DNA from 2 places in the Idiomarina sp. ST10R2A5 genome. Region 2 is predicted to be linked to the other one. Evidence: predicted binding sites of a transcription regulator. Region 2 holds the regulator's gene; the other holds the start of a gene.
The links. The regulator MetJ, encoded in region 2, represses methionine synthesis genes. The targets are predictions, from matches to a motif close to TAGACGTCTAGACGTCTA.

Region 1 (7,505 bases), on a different contig from region 2:
AAGAACTCTCTGAAATGGATTACTCGCTAGAGCTCGATTTGGAAGAAATCGAATTATAAAAAAGAACGCCGTCTGGGTTAGCTCAGACGGCGTTTTGCTTTTTAGCGACTGAAAAACAGCTTAGCGAATTTGTGCCAGCATTTGTTTTAATGCTTTTGGTGCACCGGCTGCTATGTTGCCTGACTGAATGTAGTTGTGACCACCTTGAAAGTCACTGACTATGCCACCTGCTTCGCGAATTAATAATTCGCCGGCCAGCATGTCCCAGGGTTTTAAACCCATTTCCCAAAATGCATCATGACGTGCAGCAGCTACGTAAGCTAAATCTAGAGCGGCTGCGCCTGCGCGACGTACGTCAGCACAGTGTTCAAACAGTTTGCTGAACATATCCAGGTATTCTGGTAAGCGGTTTTTCATTTTGAATGGGAACCCGGTAGCAATAATTGCGCCTTTTAATTCCACTTTCGGTGAAATACGTAAACGACGGCCATTCAGCTGAGCGCCTGCCCCGCGAGATGCGGTGAAGAGTTCTTCGCGCATAGGGTCATACACAACGGCCTGCTGAACAGAGCCTTTGTGAAGCAAAGCAATAGAAATACAAAAGTGGGGAATACCGCGCATGTAATTGGTGGTGCCGTCTAGCGGATCGATAACCCACTGGAAGTCATTTTCTTTACCAGCCTGGGTACCGCTTTCTTCTGCAATGATGCCATGGTCCGGGTAGGACTTTTTGATAGTGTTGATAATAGCCTGCTCTGCGGCTTTATCCATTTCAGTAACCCAGTCATTTAAGCCTTTTGATTCGGCTTCAACAGGGCTGCCCTGATCGAAATTTTTAACTAAAATTTTGCCGGCCGCACGCGCTGCGCGCACCGCAATATTTAACATCGGATGCATACCAATTACCTGTGCTGTAAAAGAACAATTTTCGGTCGCGGATCATACCAGTGTTACGGTATCATGCCAAACTTTTCCATAAGTCGAGAAAAATCCAAGGGAAACGCCATGCTTGATAACATTCGTATTGTTCTGGTGAACACTTCTCACACCGGGAACATAGGCTCTGTTGCCCGTGCCATGAAAACCATGGGACTGTCTAAATTAACGTTAGTAGACCCTGTGCAGGAGCCGGACAGTCACGCATCGGCTTTGGCGGCTGGTGCAACTGATATTTTGGCATCGGCGACTATTGTGGACACCTTGCAAGAAGCGATTGCCGATTGCGGTCTGGTTATTGCGACCAGTGCTCGTAACCGTACGCTGGACTGGCCGCTTTTAGGGCCTCGCGAGTGTGCTGAAAAAGTGCTGGAAGAAGTAGGACAGCACGAGGTGGCTTTAGTATTTGGTCGTGAAAACAGTGGCCTAACCAATGAAGAGCTGCAGCAAAGTCAGTTCCACCTGCATATACCAACAAACCCGGATTACAGTTCTCTGAACCTGGCTATGGCGGTACAAACCGTGTGCTATGAACTGCGCATGCAGTGGCTGGAGTCACAACAACGCAGCTCTGGAAAATTACCGGAGTATCCAAGAGCCGAAGATTTAGAACGGTTTTACGAGCACCTTGAAAAAACATTGAGCCAAACAGGGTTCATTGTGCGTCAGCACCCGGGGCAGGTAATGACGAAATTACGCCGCTTATTCACCCGTGCCCGGCCGGAAGAGAACGAAATTAATATTTTGCGGGGCATTTTAGCCTCGGTGGATAAATCGACAGGCAATACTTGACTAAAATAGTCAGGAATGTAAAATTTCATAACATATTATGCTGATTTAAACACCAGAGGGAACCACCATGCGCCTGACGTCAAAAGGTCGATACGCAGTTACAGCTATGCTGGACGTTGCGCTTTTTACGGCAAATGGTCCTGTGCCGTTAGCGGACATTTCTGAGCGTCAGGGAATATCTCTGTCGTATTTAGAGCAACTGTTTGCGCGTTTGCGTAAGCACGGACTGGTGGACAGTGTGCGTGGTCCGGGCGGTGGTTATCGTCTGGGTTGCCCGGCAACCGATATTTCTGTTGGTGCGGTCATTCATGCCGTTGATGAATCTATTGATGCGACTCGTTGCCAGGGTAAAGCTAACTGCCAGGGCGGTGAGCGTTGTTTGACGCATTCGTTGTGGGAAGGCTTAAGTGACCGCATAGCGGACTTCCTGGACGGCATTACCTTGGCTGAACTGATGAAAAAGCGCGATGTTGGTGATGTTCTGAGTCGGCAAAATTCACTTCATAATAAAAGTGAAGAAGAGATTAAGTTAAACTCACATCTTTAATATTGTCTTTAGTTTGTCAGGAGCAACGAAGTGCCCAAGCTACCCCTTTATTTTGATTATGCTGCAACCACCCCTGTAGATCCTGTTGTAGCAGAGAAGATGATGGGCTGTTTAACTCAGGATGGTCTCTTCGGAAACCCCGCGTCACGTTCACATAAATACGGCTGGCAGGCTGAGGAAGCCGTTGATGTTGCCCGGCATCAGGTTGCTGATTTAATCAATGCCGACGCGCGCGAAATTGTGTTTACCTCCGGCGCTACTGAGTCGGATAACCTGGCAATAAAAGGTGCGGCTCAGTATTACTCGGCTAAAGGCAAGCATATCATTACGCTGAAAACTGAACACAAGGCAGTATTAGATACTTGCGGTCAGTTAGAAAAAGAAGGCTTTGAAGTTACTTACCTGGACGTTGGCAGCGACGGACTGCTGGATATGGATTTGTTCCGCTCAGCTCTGCGTGAAGACACCGTCCTGGTAAGCGTTATGCTGGTTAATAATGAAGTTGGCGTTATTCAGGACATTGCTGCTATTGGGCAACTTTGTCGTGAAAATGGCACCTTATTCCACGTTGATGCTGCCCAGGCTTCCGGTAAAGTTTCTATGGATATGGCTGAGTTGCCGGTCGATTTAATGTCACTTTCTGCTCACAAAATGTATGGCCCTAAAGGTATTGGGGCGCTCTATGTGCGTCGTACGCCCAGAGTTCGGCTACTTGCGCAAATGCATGGCGGCGGTCACGAACGGGGTATGCGTTCAGGTACCTTACCAACCCACCAGATTGTCGGCATGGGCGTTGCGGCTGAAATTGCGCGTAATGAGCTGGAGCTGGAGCCTGTGCGGGTTAAAAACCTGCAGCAGCGGTTATGGAAGGGTGTTAGTCAGTTAGAAGGCGTAACCCTGAATGGCTCTGACCAGCAACGAGTTCCGCATATTACCAATATCAGCTTTGCCGGAGTTGATGGCGAACTGCTGCTAATGGCGTTAAAAGATCTTGCGCTTTCGTCGGGCTCGGCCTGCACGTCGGCCAGCGTTGAACCTTCGTATGTGCTGAGAGCATTAGGCGTTGAACATGAGCTGGCAATGAGCTCATTGCGCTTTAGTATTGGCCGTTACACGTCCGAAGACGATATCGACAGTGCAGTAGAGCTTATCCACCGCACTATCGGTACCTTGCGAGGGGCTGCTTAGTCTTTCAGCAGGCCGGCAAAGGTTTTGCGGAATTTAGCCAGCTTAGGTGAAATGACCGCCTGACAATACGGGTTTTCCGGGTTTCTGGCGTAGTAGTTTTCGTGGTAATCCTCCGCCGGATAAAAGGTCCCTAACTCGGTGACTTCCGTTACTATAGGCGCTGCAAATGCATCGTCAGCCTCTAGCTCTGCAATAATTTTCTCGGCTTCTCGTTTTTGCTCGTCATTATGATAGAAGATTGATGTGCGATATTGCGTGCCAACATCGTTACCCTGGCGATTCACCTGAGTAGGATCGTGCAGGGTGAAAAAGATTTCTAAGATTTGACGGTAAGAGATCTGCTTCGGATCGTACTGGAGTTGAGCGACTTCTGCGTGGCCCGTGTTTCCCGTGCAAACTTGTTCGTAAGTGGGGGTTGGCGTATGACCACCCGTGTAGCCGGATTTAACCGACTGAATGCCTTTTACCTGAAGGAAGGCAGACTCAACACACCAGAAGCAGCCGCCGCCCAGAGTAGCTTGTTGGTATTCATTGTTCGCCATGTCAGAACTCCTTATCGTCAAATAGACGTCTATATGGCTAATTTGTTTTAGGCATCCTAGCTGAGAATAAGTGAAAAAACAATCACTGGGTATTCGATTTCTGTGCTGATCTCACGTATAATCCGCGCGACTAATTTATCCCTTTATTTTATTGGAGTTTATAACCATGGCTTTAGAGCGCACTCTATCAATTATCAAGCCTGATGCAGTTGCAAAAAACTTAATCGGCGCTATCTACAACCGTTTTGAATCTGCGGGCCTACGCATTGTCGGTGCTAAAATGATGCACTTAAGCAAAGAACAGGCGGAAGGTTTCTACGCTGAACACAAAGAACGTCCTTTCTTTGGCGCTTTGGTTGAATTCATGACTTCAGGTCCTATCGTTGTTCAGGTTCTTGAAGGTGAAGACGCTGTGCGTAAAAACCGTGACATTATGGGTGCTACGAATCCTGCAGAAGCACTGGCAGGAACTATCCGTGCCGACTATGCTGAAACTATAGACGAAAATGCGGTACACGGTTCAGATGCAACTGAATCTGCTGCGCGCGAAATCTCTTACTTCTTCAGCGACGAAGAAGTTTGCCAGCGCACTCGTTAAGACGTAAGAAAATATGGCCTGACGGAAACGTCAGGCTACATCAGAACACTGGAGCTTTATGACCAACGCAATAGATAAAAAAGTGAACTTACTCGACCTGAATCGTGAGGGGATTAAAGAATTCTTTCGTGAAATGGGTGAGAAACCGTTTCGTGCCGAACAGGTTATGAAATGGCTGTATCACTTTTGTGTCGATGACTTTGATGAGATGACGAATCTCAATAAAGCTTTGCGTGAAAAGCTCAAGCAAGTAGCCGAAATTCGCGCACCTGAAATTCGTGAACAACAGCAGTCGTCAGATGGCACCATTAAGTTCGCGATGACTTTGTTTGACGGTCAGGACGTGGAAACGGTATGGATACCCGAAGGTGACCGCGCTACTTTGTGCGTGTCTTCTCAGGTTGGGTGTGCTTTAGAGTGCACTTTCTGCTCAACAGGGGCTCAGGGCTTTAACCGTAACCTCAGCGTGGCAGAAATTATCGGCCAGGTGTGGCGGGTGAACCAGCTTTTAGGGGCTTATGGAAAAACCGGAATTAAACCCGTAACGAACGTTGTCATGATGGGCATGGGTGAACCACTGCTTAACTTAAACAATGTTGTTCCGGCAATGGAGTTAATGTTAGATGACCTGGGCTTTGGTTTATCAAAGCGTCGTGTCACTTTAAGTACTTCCGGTGTTGTTCCCGCATTGGAAAAGTTACGTGAACGCATTGATGTCATGCTGGCTATTTCTCTGCATGCACCAGACGATGAACTCCGTAACGAAATTGTACCTGTTAATAAGAAGTACAATATTGAAGAATTTTTGGCATCCAGTCGTCGTTATGTTGAGCAGTCAAAAGCTCAGCGTAAAGTAACGGTAGAGTATGTCATGCTGGACCATGTGAATGATTCAACTGATCAAGCGCATGCGCTGGCGAAAACATTAAAAGATACCCCAAGTAAAATTAATCTTATTCCGTTTAACCCGTTCCCGGGCTCGGACTACGGCCGTTCCAGCAACTCGCGTATTGACCGTTTTGCTAAGGTACTGATGGAATATGGGTTTACTGTAATGGTAAGAAAAACCCGGGGTGACGATATTGACGCAGCTTGCGGACAATTGGTCGGCGATGTCATTGATCGTACAAAACGCATACTGAAGCGTCAGCAGAAACAGCGTGGTGGAGAAGCAATAGCTGTAAAGACCGCGTAAATTAACAGAATCGCAGGCACAAGGAGTGTGATAATGCGAGCCGCTTTATTATTGATAGCCGTAGTGCTATATGGTTGTACCGCTAACCCTGAACAGTCGGTTTCTGAGGGTAAAGATGTACGGTTGCAGCTGGGACTTGCTTACTTAGCGCAAGGGAAGTTAAAACTTGCGCATCCACATTTGCAAACCGCATTAAAGAATAACCCTCAGTCTCTGGATGCCAACCTTGCCTTAGGGCAATGGTATTTATCGACAAATGACGTTGATTCAGCTTTGTCACTTTACCAACAGGCATTATCATGGCAACCTATGAGCGGTGCATTGTACAATAACTATGCGGTTGCACTGTGTGTGGCTGGTGACTGGAAAACAGCACTGACGTATTTTGATAAAGTGAGGTTGGATAGTAAGTATTCACATCACGACCGGGCCAGGAAAAACAGAGCCGAATGCCTGGCACGAGGAAGTCACGACGCAGCTCAACCATAACAGGGAAACCCCTTACAATCATGACTGCTGAAAACGAACCAACACAAGATAACGAAAAAACAGAACCTGAAGCGGTAAAAGAAACAGAACAAATGCCGAGCAAGGGTCCTGGACAAATACTAAAAGAAGCTCGTGAAGCAAAAGGCCTAAGCCAACGCGAGGTTGCAGACCAACTGCGTTTGAGAAAGCAGATCATTGAGTTGCTGGAAGTCGATGACTACTCAACTTTTTCGACGCCTACTTTTATTAAAGGTTATTTAAGAGCTTACGCCAAGTTACTGGATCTGGACGACACTGAGTTATTTCAGGCCTACAAGGCAAAAGGCTTTCAAGAAGTCCAAAGTAGCCAGATGCAGAGCTTTTCACGACGTAAGAAGCATCAGGAAAACGATAACCGCTTAATGCTGATTACATACGTGGTCATTATTGTTGTTATTGCCTTAGTTATTTGGTGGTGGCAGGAGCCTGATCTTGGTTTTAATGAAAAAGCTAACGGCACTCAGGAAAGTTCAGAAGTTGCTCCGACGGATGCGGATGGTGAAGCCGACAGTGTTGGCGGTATTGAAATTTCGAATCAGCCGACCGAGCCACAAATTCGGCCTGACGAAGAAGACGCGGTATTAGAGTCAGATGTTGAAGCCGAAGACACTAACGTTGCTGTTGAATCTGTTCAGGAACCGACTGCAGAAGGCGAAGAACTGAATAGCGAGTCGACGGGCGACACCTTAGCAGGTGCTGAGCCGATTACCGAAGAGACAGATAATGATTCGTCTCTTGAAAGTGCTGAAGAAGCTACCCCTGAAACTCAGTCAGCAGAAGCTGATGCTGAGCCTGTGGAAGCCGCTCAGGTGGCGGCAGAGCAATCTGAGCAGCCTGAAGCGAGTTCACCCAGTTTGGTTTTAGACTTTAATGAAGAATGTTGGGTAAAAATAGATGACGCCACCGGTGAAACTCAGGCCGTTGGTGTTAAAGCAGCGGGCTATCGCATGCCGGTACCGGGCGAGGCTCCATTTTCGATTACACTATGTAAACCAGAAGCAGTTAACGTAAGTTTTAACGGTAATGCAGTTGATATGAGCCAGTTCCGTACGGGCCGTGTTGCGCGCTTTACCGTGCCGACAGAGTAGTAGAGGTCAATTTAAGGTTATGATGCACGAAAATCCAATTAAACGCCGTCCTTCACGCCGTTTGTATGTAGGTAATGTACCTATTGGCGAT
Region 2 (7,505 bases):
AAGAAGTGATGTGCAGCTGGCTGCGCGTCAGGCCGTCTGGGATAACCTGCACAGTTACGATGAACGCCATGGTTACCGCGGTCCGGTTAGCTTGTTGTGGTCGGCAGAGAAAGAAGAGGAGCCGGTGGAAGAACCGGCTATTCGGCAATACCTTGAACAATTACGCGTTATTGGTGCGGTTACACCGGCTGTGGTGACAGCCATTGGTGAGCAGTCTGCGGAAGTGATGGTTAAAGACGAGGGGAAAATCACTTTACCCTGGGAAGCCATGCACTGGGCCCGCGAATACCTGAACGAAGAACGTCAGGGACCGCCTCCGGAGACAGCCGGAGAAATCATGCAGCCCGGGCACGTTATTTGGTTGCGCCGGGTGAATGACGGCAGTGAATGGCGTCTGGCTCAAATTCCTGAACCAAGTTCCGCCATTGTGTCGTTAAGGCCCGATGACGGCGCTGTAGCTGCTGTGGTTGGTGGTTACAGTTTCCAACTGAGTCAGTACAACCGCGCATTACAAGCGGAACGTCAGGTTGGTTCTAATATTAAACCGTTAATATATTCAGCAGCCTTTGAAGAAGGATTGACGCTGGCGACTCTGGTTAATGATGCTCCGATTAACCAGTGGAATCCGGGCTCCGGTATTGCCTGGCGGCCCAAGAACTCGCCTGAAGTTTACGAAGGGCCTATTCGCCTGCGTAAAGCGCTGGCTAAGTCGAAAAACGTGGTTTCAGTGAGGCTAATTCGCGAAGTGGGTGTGAAAAAAGTGGCGGATCATTTAGCGAAGTTTGGGCTGGACCGTTCTGAAATTCCTGAAAATGAATCGCTCTCGCTGGGTTCTCTTTCAATGACACCGATGCAGGTAGCCAGAGCATTTGCTGTTTTCGCAAATGGTGGCTTTTTGGTCGAACCTTATTTCATTGAACGAATTGAAGATGCAGACGGTAATGTTTTAGACGAAACCGAGCCGACGCGCGCTTGTTTCGACTGCGATAAACCGGCACCGCAGGTCATCAGTGAGCAAAATGCATTTTTGGTTGAACAGGCAATGAACTCTGCTGTCTGGGGTGGTGGAAGCTGGCCTAATGGCACCGGCTGGAATGGTACCTCCTGGCGTATTCAACGTTCTAAACCCATTACCGAAGCGGTAGGTCGTAACATTGCCGGTAAAACCGGTACGACAAACGATGTGCGAGACACCTGGTTTTCGGGCTTTACTTCTAGTCTGTCCACCACGGTCTGGGTAGGTTTTGATGATGTTTCCAGAAAGCTGGGGCGTACGTCAAAGCATCCTGAAGTGGACTCCAGTCAGCAGGCAATAACAGGCGGTGAGGCTGGTGCTAAAACAGCGTTGCCTGGCTGGATCCTATTTATGGAAAAGGCGTTACCCCTGTTCCCCTCACGCGAGTTTGGTATTCCACCGGGCGTGGTGAATGTTCGAATCGACTTAGAAACTGGTAAGTTGTCGCATAAGAGCGATTACACAACACGCTTTGAATACTTCATTCGGGGAACTGAGCCGACAGAGTACAGCCGTAATAATGGCAACTCAGACCGCGATATTTTTGAAGACAATGACGACGATTTATTCTAGTCAGGCATTAGGACTAAATGAGTGGGAGCGTTAAGCTCCCACTGCCAGTTTACCCAGTAACTGATTCAAATCGGACTGAACACCACCTGCGGTAACGTGTTTACCTGCACCGGGACCACTTATTACGAGCGGCATTTCAGAATACCAGTCGGTGTAGATAACAAAGATGTTTTCGCCGGGTATTAGGTTTGCCAGCATATCCCCTTCCGGAATGTACTCAATACCAACCTGGGCGGTAACCCGCTGCTCATCACTGACCGTGAAGCTGGCCAGTAGTCGAGGGACCTTACCGTCTTTGGCGGCTTCGTCGAGCATAGCTGCCATGGGCTCATCAAGCTCAGATATGCGTTGCATAAAGTCGTTAAGCGGTATGTCGCGTAAGTTCTCCGGCACAAGGCTTTGTACCTGAATGTCCTGCCAGTCCAGATTCAAGCCAATTTCGCGTGCAAGAATCAGCAGTTTACGGACAAGGTCCTGGCAGGACAGATCCTCTCGTGGGTCGGGTTCGCTGTAACCCCTCTCTTTGGCTTCTTGTACCAGCGAACTGAAAGCCACACCTTTGGTGAAATTTTCAAACAGCCAGGACATAGTGCCGGAGAAAATACCGGAAATACTACGGATTTCGTCGCCGGAATTGCGTAAGTCATTAATGGCGTAATTCAGAGGCAGTCCGGCGCCAACTGTGGTGTTATAGAGCCACTCACGTTCGTATTCGTGCTGGATGGTACGAATTTCGCGGTACAGCGCTTCGTCAGCCGAGCCCGCGCGCTTGTTGGCGCTGATGATATGAAGACCGTTTGCGAACAGACTCGGGTATAATTGCGCGACTTGTTTCGCATCGGTTAAATCAATCACAACCAGCTCGTCGTATGGCGCATTGGGCAGCTCGCGCAACAGTTCGGTCAATACGTAAGGGCGCGCCAGGCGGTCGAAGTCATCTGCCCACTGGGTCAGTTCAACGCCGTTGTAATCCAGCCATAAACGGCGGGAGTTGGCTATGCCAATAACGCGAACGTCCATCACCTGATTAATGCGGTCTCGTTGTTGTCTGAACAGCTCCAACCAGGCTGTACCAATATTGCCACGGCCAATAACCAGCACACCCAGACTGCGGCGGTAGTTAAATAATTGACTGTGTAAACGGTTCAGTAAACGGTTATCAAGCTTCTGCTCTAAAATAGCCACAGCGGAGTCGCCGTTCTGAGTTAAGGCAAAGCGGCGTACTTTTTGTTCTGAAAGCTGGAGCTTAAAGGTCGAAAACTGATCGGTTTCCTGAATGCGGTTACCGACAATAGCGACCATGGAGTAACCGCGAATTTGAGTGATGGCATCACCCGCGCCCAGACTGTCCAGCCAGCCGGTCAGATAGTCTAAGTGGTTTTGGTGAAAGACCAGATATTGCTGATGATTTTCCGGCTCGGTCCAACTGACCAGCGGCTCTAACTCCAGTTCATCCAGGCGCTTTACTAAAGCCTTGTCCTGCAACTCAACTTTAAACAGAACCACTTCGGACAAAGACGTGAAAACTTTGCCGCGGGGCTGCGTATTCTGGAACTGACCAATGCGGGTTTGCTGGTTTTCTACTTTTAAGCTGGAACGTACCGATATGACCATGCGTTGACGGTCGACTGGCTGAAAGGTTCTTGGGTGCAGAACCGGGCTGCCAAGTCTTGCCAGTTCCTCGGCTTCGGTCCAGTCCAGTGTGGGCAAACTGACGACACGTTCAACTTTACGAGGATCCGCCGAGTAAACACCGGCAACGTCCTTCCATATGGTGACCTGGCGAGCATCGAGCAAGCTACCCACCAGCGTAGCTGAGTAGTCACTGCCGTTGCGACCCAGAGTCAAGCTTTCGCCGTTTAAGCCACGGGCAATAAAGCCGGTGACAATAAAGCGGGTGCCGGAATGAGGGGCTACCCGCAGTAGTAGCTTTTCACGGGAATGCTCAACCTGAATCACAGGCTCTGGAGCATCCGCTGCCAGTAAGAAGTCGCGGGCATCAATGTGGTCGGCCCGGGTGCCCTGTTTTTGCAGCAGCGCAGATAATAAGCGCGCCGACCAAAGTTCACCGTAGGACAGTAGCTCGGCGTTATGGGCAATGTCTTCGTCACCGGCCAACCAACGACGCCAGCGAGTGAAGTCCTGTTGTGACTGTTGCAGCAATTGCTGTTGTAAATCGCCACTTAATAACTCAGTGATAAGTCCTTGCTGAAAATTCTCCAGCTGATCGAGCAGAATACTGGCGGTATCGCCCGGCTGCGGTTTGGCGTTTATAATAGCCAGAATACGATTGGTCGTATCACCAGCGGCGGAAACCACGACAAGATCGCTCGCGCCGGCGTATTCCGTTACAATGCGGGCCACACGTCGATAGCAAAAGGCGTCGGCAAGACTGCTTCCGCCAAACTTGTGTACCTGAACACTGTCGGCAACGGCCTGCTTTTGCTCCTCTGTGAGCTGTATTGTTGTCATTCCGCCTTCCTTAACTACTCGCATGGATTGGGTTACTGCTACTAAGGCTAAAATATTGTCAGACAAATGTCAGCAACTTTTAGCCATCTAGACGGATAAAATTTGACGGGGTCGCTCAGTCGGGTACAATTCATTACAACTTACAGGGTTTTGTCTGACATCAGAGCAATGAATATGAAATGGAACGGCGAATACATTTATCCGTATGCTGAACACGGTCGTAAGAGTCAGCAGGTTAAGAAAGTTACGGTCTCAATTCCTACTCGGGTATTAAAAGTACTGACTGATGAGCGGACCCGTCGCCAAATCAATAATTTGCGTCATGCTACCAACAGCGAACTGCTGTGTGAGGCGTTTTTACACGCTTTTACCGGTCAGCCGCTGCCCGAAGATGAAGACTTGCAAAAATCGAATCCGAATAAAATACCCAAAGCCGTGCGGGAAGAGCTGGAAGCCAGGGGCTTGCCCATCCCGACGGATGACGAATTGGACGATTAATCCTGCATATAATTTTCTGGTAAATCGATTTTAGCCGCGCCGGATTTCACTGCGGCTTCAGCAACGGCGCGAGCCACACGCCGGCACAAGCGTGGATCGATAGGCTTAGGAATAATGTAGTTGCGGCCGAAGTTTAATTCTTTGACATCGGCTGCTTTTAGCACGGAATCGGGCACGGGCTCTTTCGCCAGCTGACGAATGGCCTCTACCGCTGCCACCTTCATTTCATCGTTAATGGCTGTTGCCCGCACATCTAATGCTCCGCGGAACATAAAGGGAAAACAGAGTACATTGTTCACCTGGTTCGGATAGTCGGAGCGGCCAGTTCCCATAATTAAGTCGTTCCGTGCTGCCATAGCAACTTCCGGTTTAATTTCCGGATCAGGGTTTGAGCAGGCAAAAATAACCGGGTTAGGTGCCATTAGCTGCAGCTCTTCCGGGCTGAGCAGGTCTGGGCCTGAAACGCCAACAAAGATATCAGCACCCTCAATAACATCTTTTAGCGTGCGCTTATCGGTATTGTTAGCGAACAGTTGCTTGTATTCGTTTAAGTCGTCACGGCGAGTGTGAATAACGCCTTTAGAATCGAGCATATAAATGTGTTCGCGCTGTGCACCGCATTTAATCAAAAGCTCCATACAGGCAATTGCTGCTGCGCCGGCACCGAGACAAACAATGCGTGACTCGGCCAGTTTTTTGCCCTGAATTTCCAGCGCGTTAAGCATACCGGCTGCGGTAACAATGGCAGTACCGTGTTGGTCGTCATGGAATACCGGTACATTGCAGCGTTCTATTAGCGCCTGCTCAATTTCAAAACACTCAGGTGCTTTAATGTCTTCTAAGTTAATACCGCCAAAGGTGTCAGCAATGTTGGCAACCGTATTGATAAAGTCCTGTGTGGTACGGTGACTGACTTCAATATCAATGGAATCCAGCCCGGCGAAGCGTTTGAACAAAAGTGCTTTACCTTCCATGACCGGTTTTGACGCTAATGGTCCCAAATTGCCCAGACCGAGAATAGCCGTTCCGTTGGTAATAACAGCAACCATGTTGCCTTTAGCTGTGTACTTGTAGGCATTGTCCGGGTCCTGCGCGATTTCCCGAACCGGCTCTGCTACGCCCGGGCTGTAGGCCAGCGCTAAGTCTTTACTGGTTTCAGCAGGGGTGGTGAGTTCAACGGAAATTTTACCCGGGGTCGGGTATTGATGGTAATCCAGTGCCTGTTGGCGAAAGTCTGTCATGCGGTGATACCTGAGTCTGGTGATCAGAATGCCGATCAGTCTATCGCTTTTGTGCTAATAAACAAATCTTACCTCCACCTTTGAGGGTAATGAGGTGAATGAAATTTCCAATGTGTTCAAAAGTACACCAGTTAACTTTTCTTTAACAATAGGCCGCTTAGCGAAACAGGCACAAAAAAAGGCGCTGTTTAGCGCCTTTTTCTTAAAATCTGCTGTTAAGCAGCGTTTTCTATAAGTTTTCTTAGGCTTATTTCTTGCCCAGAGCACCAAAACGCTTCTTAAATTTGTCAACACGACCACCAGTGTCCATTACACGCTGCTTACCAGTGTAGAACGGGTGGCACTCTGAACATACGTCCAGGTGAAGATCTTCTGAGCGGGTTGAACGCGTTTCGAACGTGTGACCGCAAGAACAGCTGACTTTTAAAGTCTCGTACTTAGGATGAATACCTTGTTTCATGGGGTTACCTCAGTTATGGGCCGCATCGCCATTCGATCCAAAGCCGAACACCATGCGCAAAAAAACATCAATGAATTAAGAGCCGCGCATTTTATGTGATCCTGAGCTTGTGATCAAGCAGAATCTGCTGCCTTGTATTCTGTGCGGTAGCGTTCCAGAATAGAGCCATGAAGCAAGCCAACACGGGCAGCGAACGACGTTATAAAGTCGCCCTGCCGTTACCTCTTCGACAAACCTATGATTATCTGTGCAAAAGTGCTGAGCCGCTGCCGCAGGGAGTGCGCGTGCGCGTGCCATTTGGTCAGCGCCAGTTAGTCGGTTATGTGGTTACTGAAGCCAATGACGAGCCGCCAACGTTTGAGCTGAAGTCGGTTTCGTCGGTATTGGATGAGCAACGACTGTGGCCGGATGATATTTGGCAGCTGGTTCGCTGGTCTTCCGATTATTACCACCACTCGTTGGGGGATGTTGCTGCCAATAGCCTGCCGGTTTTGTTGCGTAAAGGCGATGCGCCGGAATACCTGACTGAAACTTTTTATGCGTTGACTGACTTAGGCCTTGCTCAGTCTATTAACGACTTGAAAGGGGCGGCGCGACAACAGCAAGTGCTGGCGGCGCTGAAACATAAGCCGCTCAGGCGCAGCGACTTAACCGACATAGGTGTGACCTCGGCCGTGCTTCGTACCCTGCAGGATAAAGGCTGGATTGAGGTGCGTGAGCAGGCACCGGCAAAGCCACAAAGCTGGCAGCAGAAGCCATCGGTATTAAGAGAACAGGGTCACGAGTTAAATACCGAGCAGGCAGTAGCGGTTTCAACCATTAACCAGCAACAGAAGCACAATACGCTATTGCTGGAAGGCGTTACCGGCAGTGGTAAAACCGAAGTCTACTTACAGGCTATGCAACCGGTGTTGGAACGCGGTGAACAGGTTTTAGTGCTGGTGCCTGAAATTGGCCTCACCCCGCAAACCCTGCAGCGCTTTAAAGAACGCTTTGACGCGCCTGTGGTGATGCTGCACTCCGGTATGAGCGACAGAGAGCGGCTTAATACCTGGCTGGATGCTAAGCACGGGCATGCAGCGATTATTATCGGCACCCGGTCGGCAGTGTTTACGCCCTGCCAGAAGCTGGGGCTTATTGTGGTCGATGAAGAACATGATTTGTCCTACAAACAACAGGACGGCTTTCGCTACCATGCCCGGGACATTGCTATAAAACGGGCAGCATTGTTGAACATACCGCTGGT

Region 1: the regulator MetJ is predicted to act here: its motif matches at 4,028-4,045, upstream of msrA (peptide-methionine (S)-S-oxide reductase MsrA).

What each region holds. Positions count from the first base shown of each region.
Region 1 covers NZ_JBNIEX010000007.1:144,517-152,021, reverse strand. Annotated here, with positions in the region: gene ACP7FG_RS10315 (DUF3545 family protein) at 1-59, shown strand, start outside; gene suhB (inositol-1-monophosphatase) at 121-897, opposite strand; gene trmJ (tRNA (cytosine(32)/uridine(32)-2'-O)-methyltransferase TrmJ) at 1,006-1,728, shown strand; gene iscR (Fe-S cluster assembly transcriptional regulator IscR) at 1,796-2,275, shown strand; gene ACP7FG_RS10295 (IscS subfamily cysteine desulfurase) at 2,306-3,463, shown strand; gene msrA (peptide-methionine (S)-S-oxide reductase MsrA) at 3,460-4,005, opposite strand; gene ndk (nucleoside-diphosphate kinase) at 4,172-4,603, shown strand; gene ACP7FG_RS10280 (bifunctional tRNA (adenosine(37)-C2)-methyltransferase TrmG/ribosomal RNA large subunit methyltransferase RlmN) at 4,662-5,798, shown strand; gene ACP7FG_RS10275 (tetratricopeptide repeat protein) at 5,832-6,287, shown strand; gene ACP7FG_RS10270 (RodZ domain-containing protein) at 6,308-7,414, shown strand; gene ispG (flavodoxin-dependent (E)-4-hydroxy-3-methylbut-2-enyl-diphosphate synthase) at 7,434-7,505, shown strand, end outside.
Region 2 covers NZ_JBNIEX010000006.1:102,526-110,030, forward strand. Annotated here, with positions in the region: gene ACP7FG_RS09240 (penicillin-binding protein 1A) at 1-1,588, shown strand, start outside; gene ACP7FG_RS09245 (bifunctional aspartate kinase/homoserine dehydrogenase II) at 1,619-4,060, opposite strand; gene metJ (met regulon transcriptional regulator MetJ) at 4,235-4,558, shown strand; gene ACP7FG_RS09255 (malic enzyme-like NAD(P)-binding protein) at 4,555-5,799, opposite strand; gene rpmE (50S ribosomal protein L31) at 6,047-6,259, opposite strand; gene priA (primosomal protein N') at 6,427-7,505, shown strand, end outside.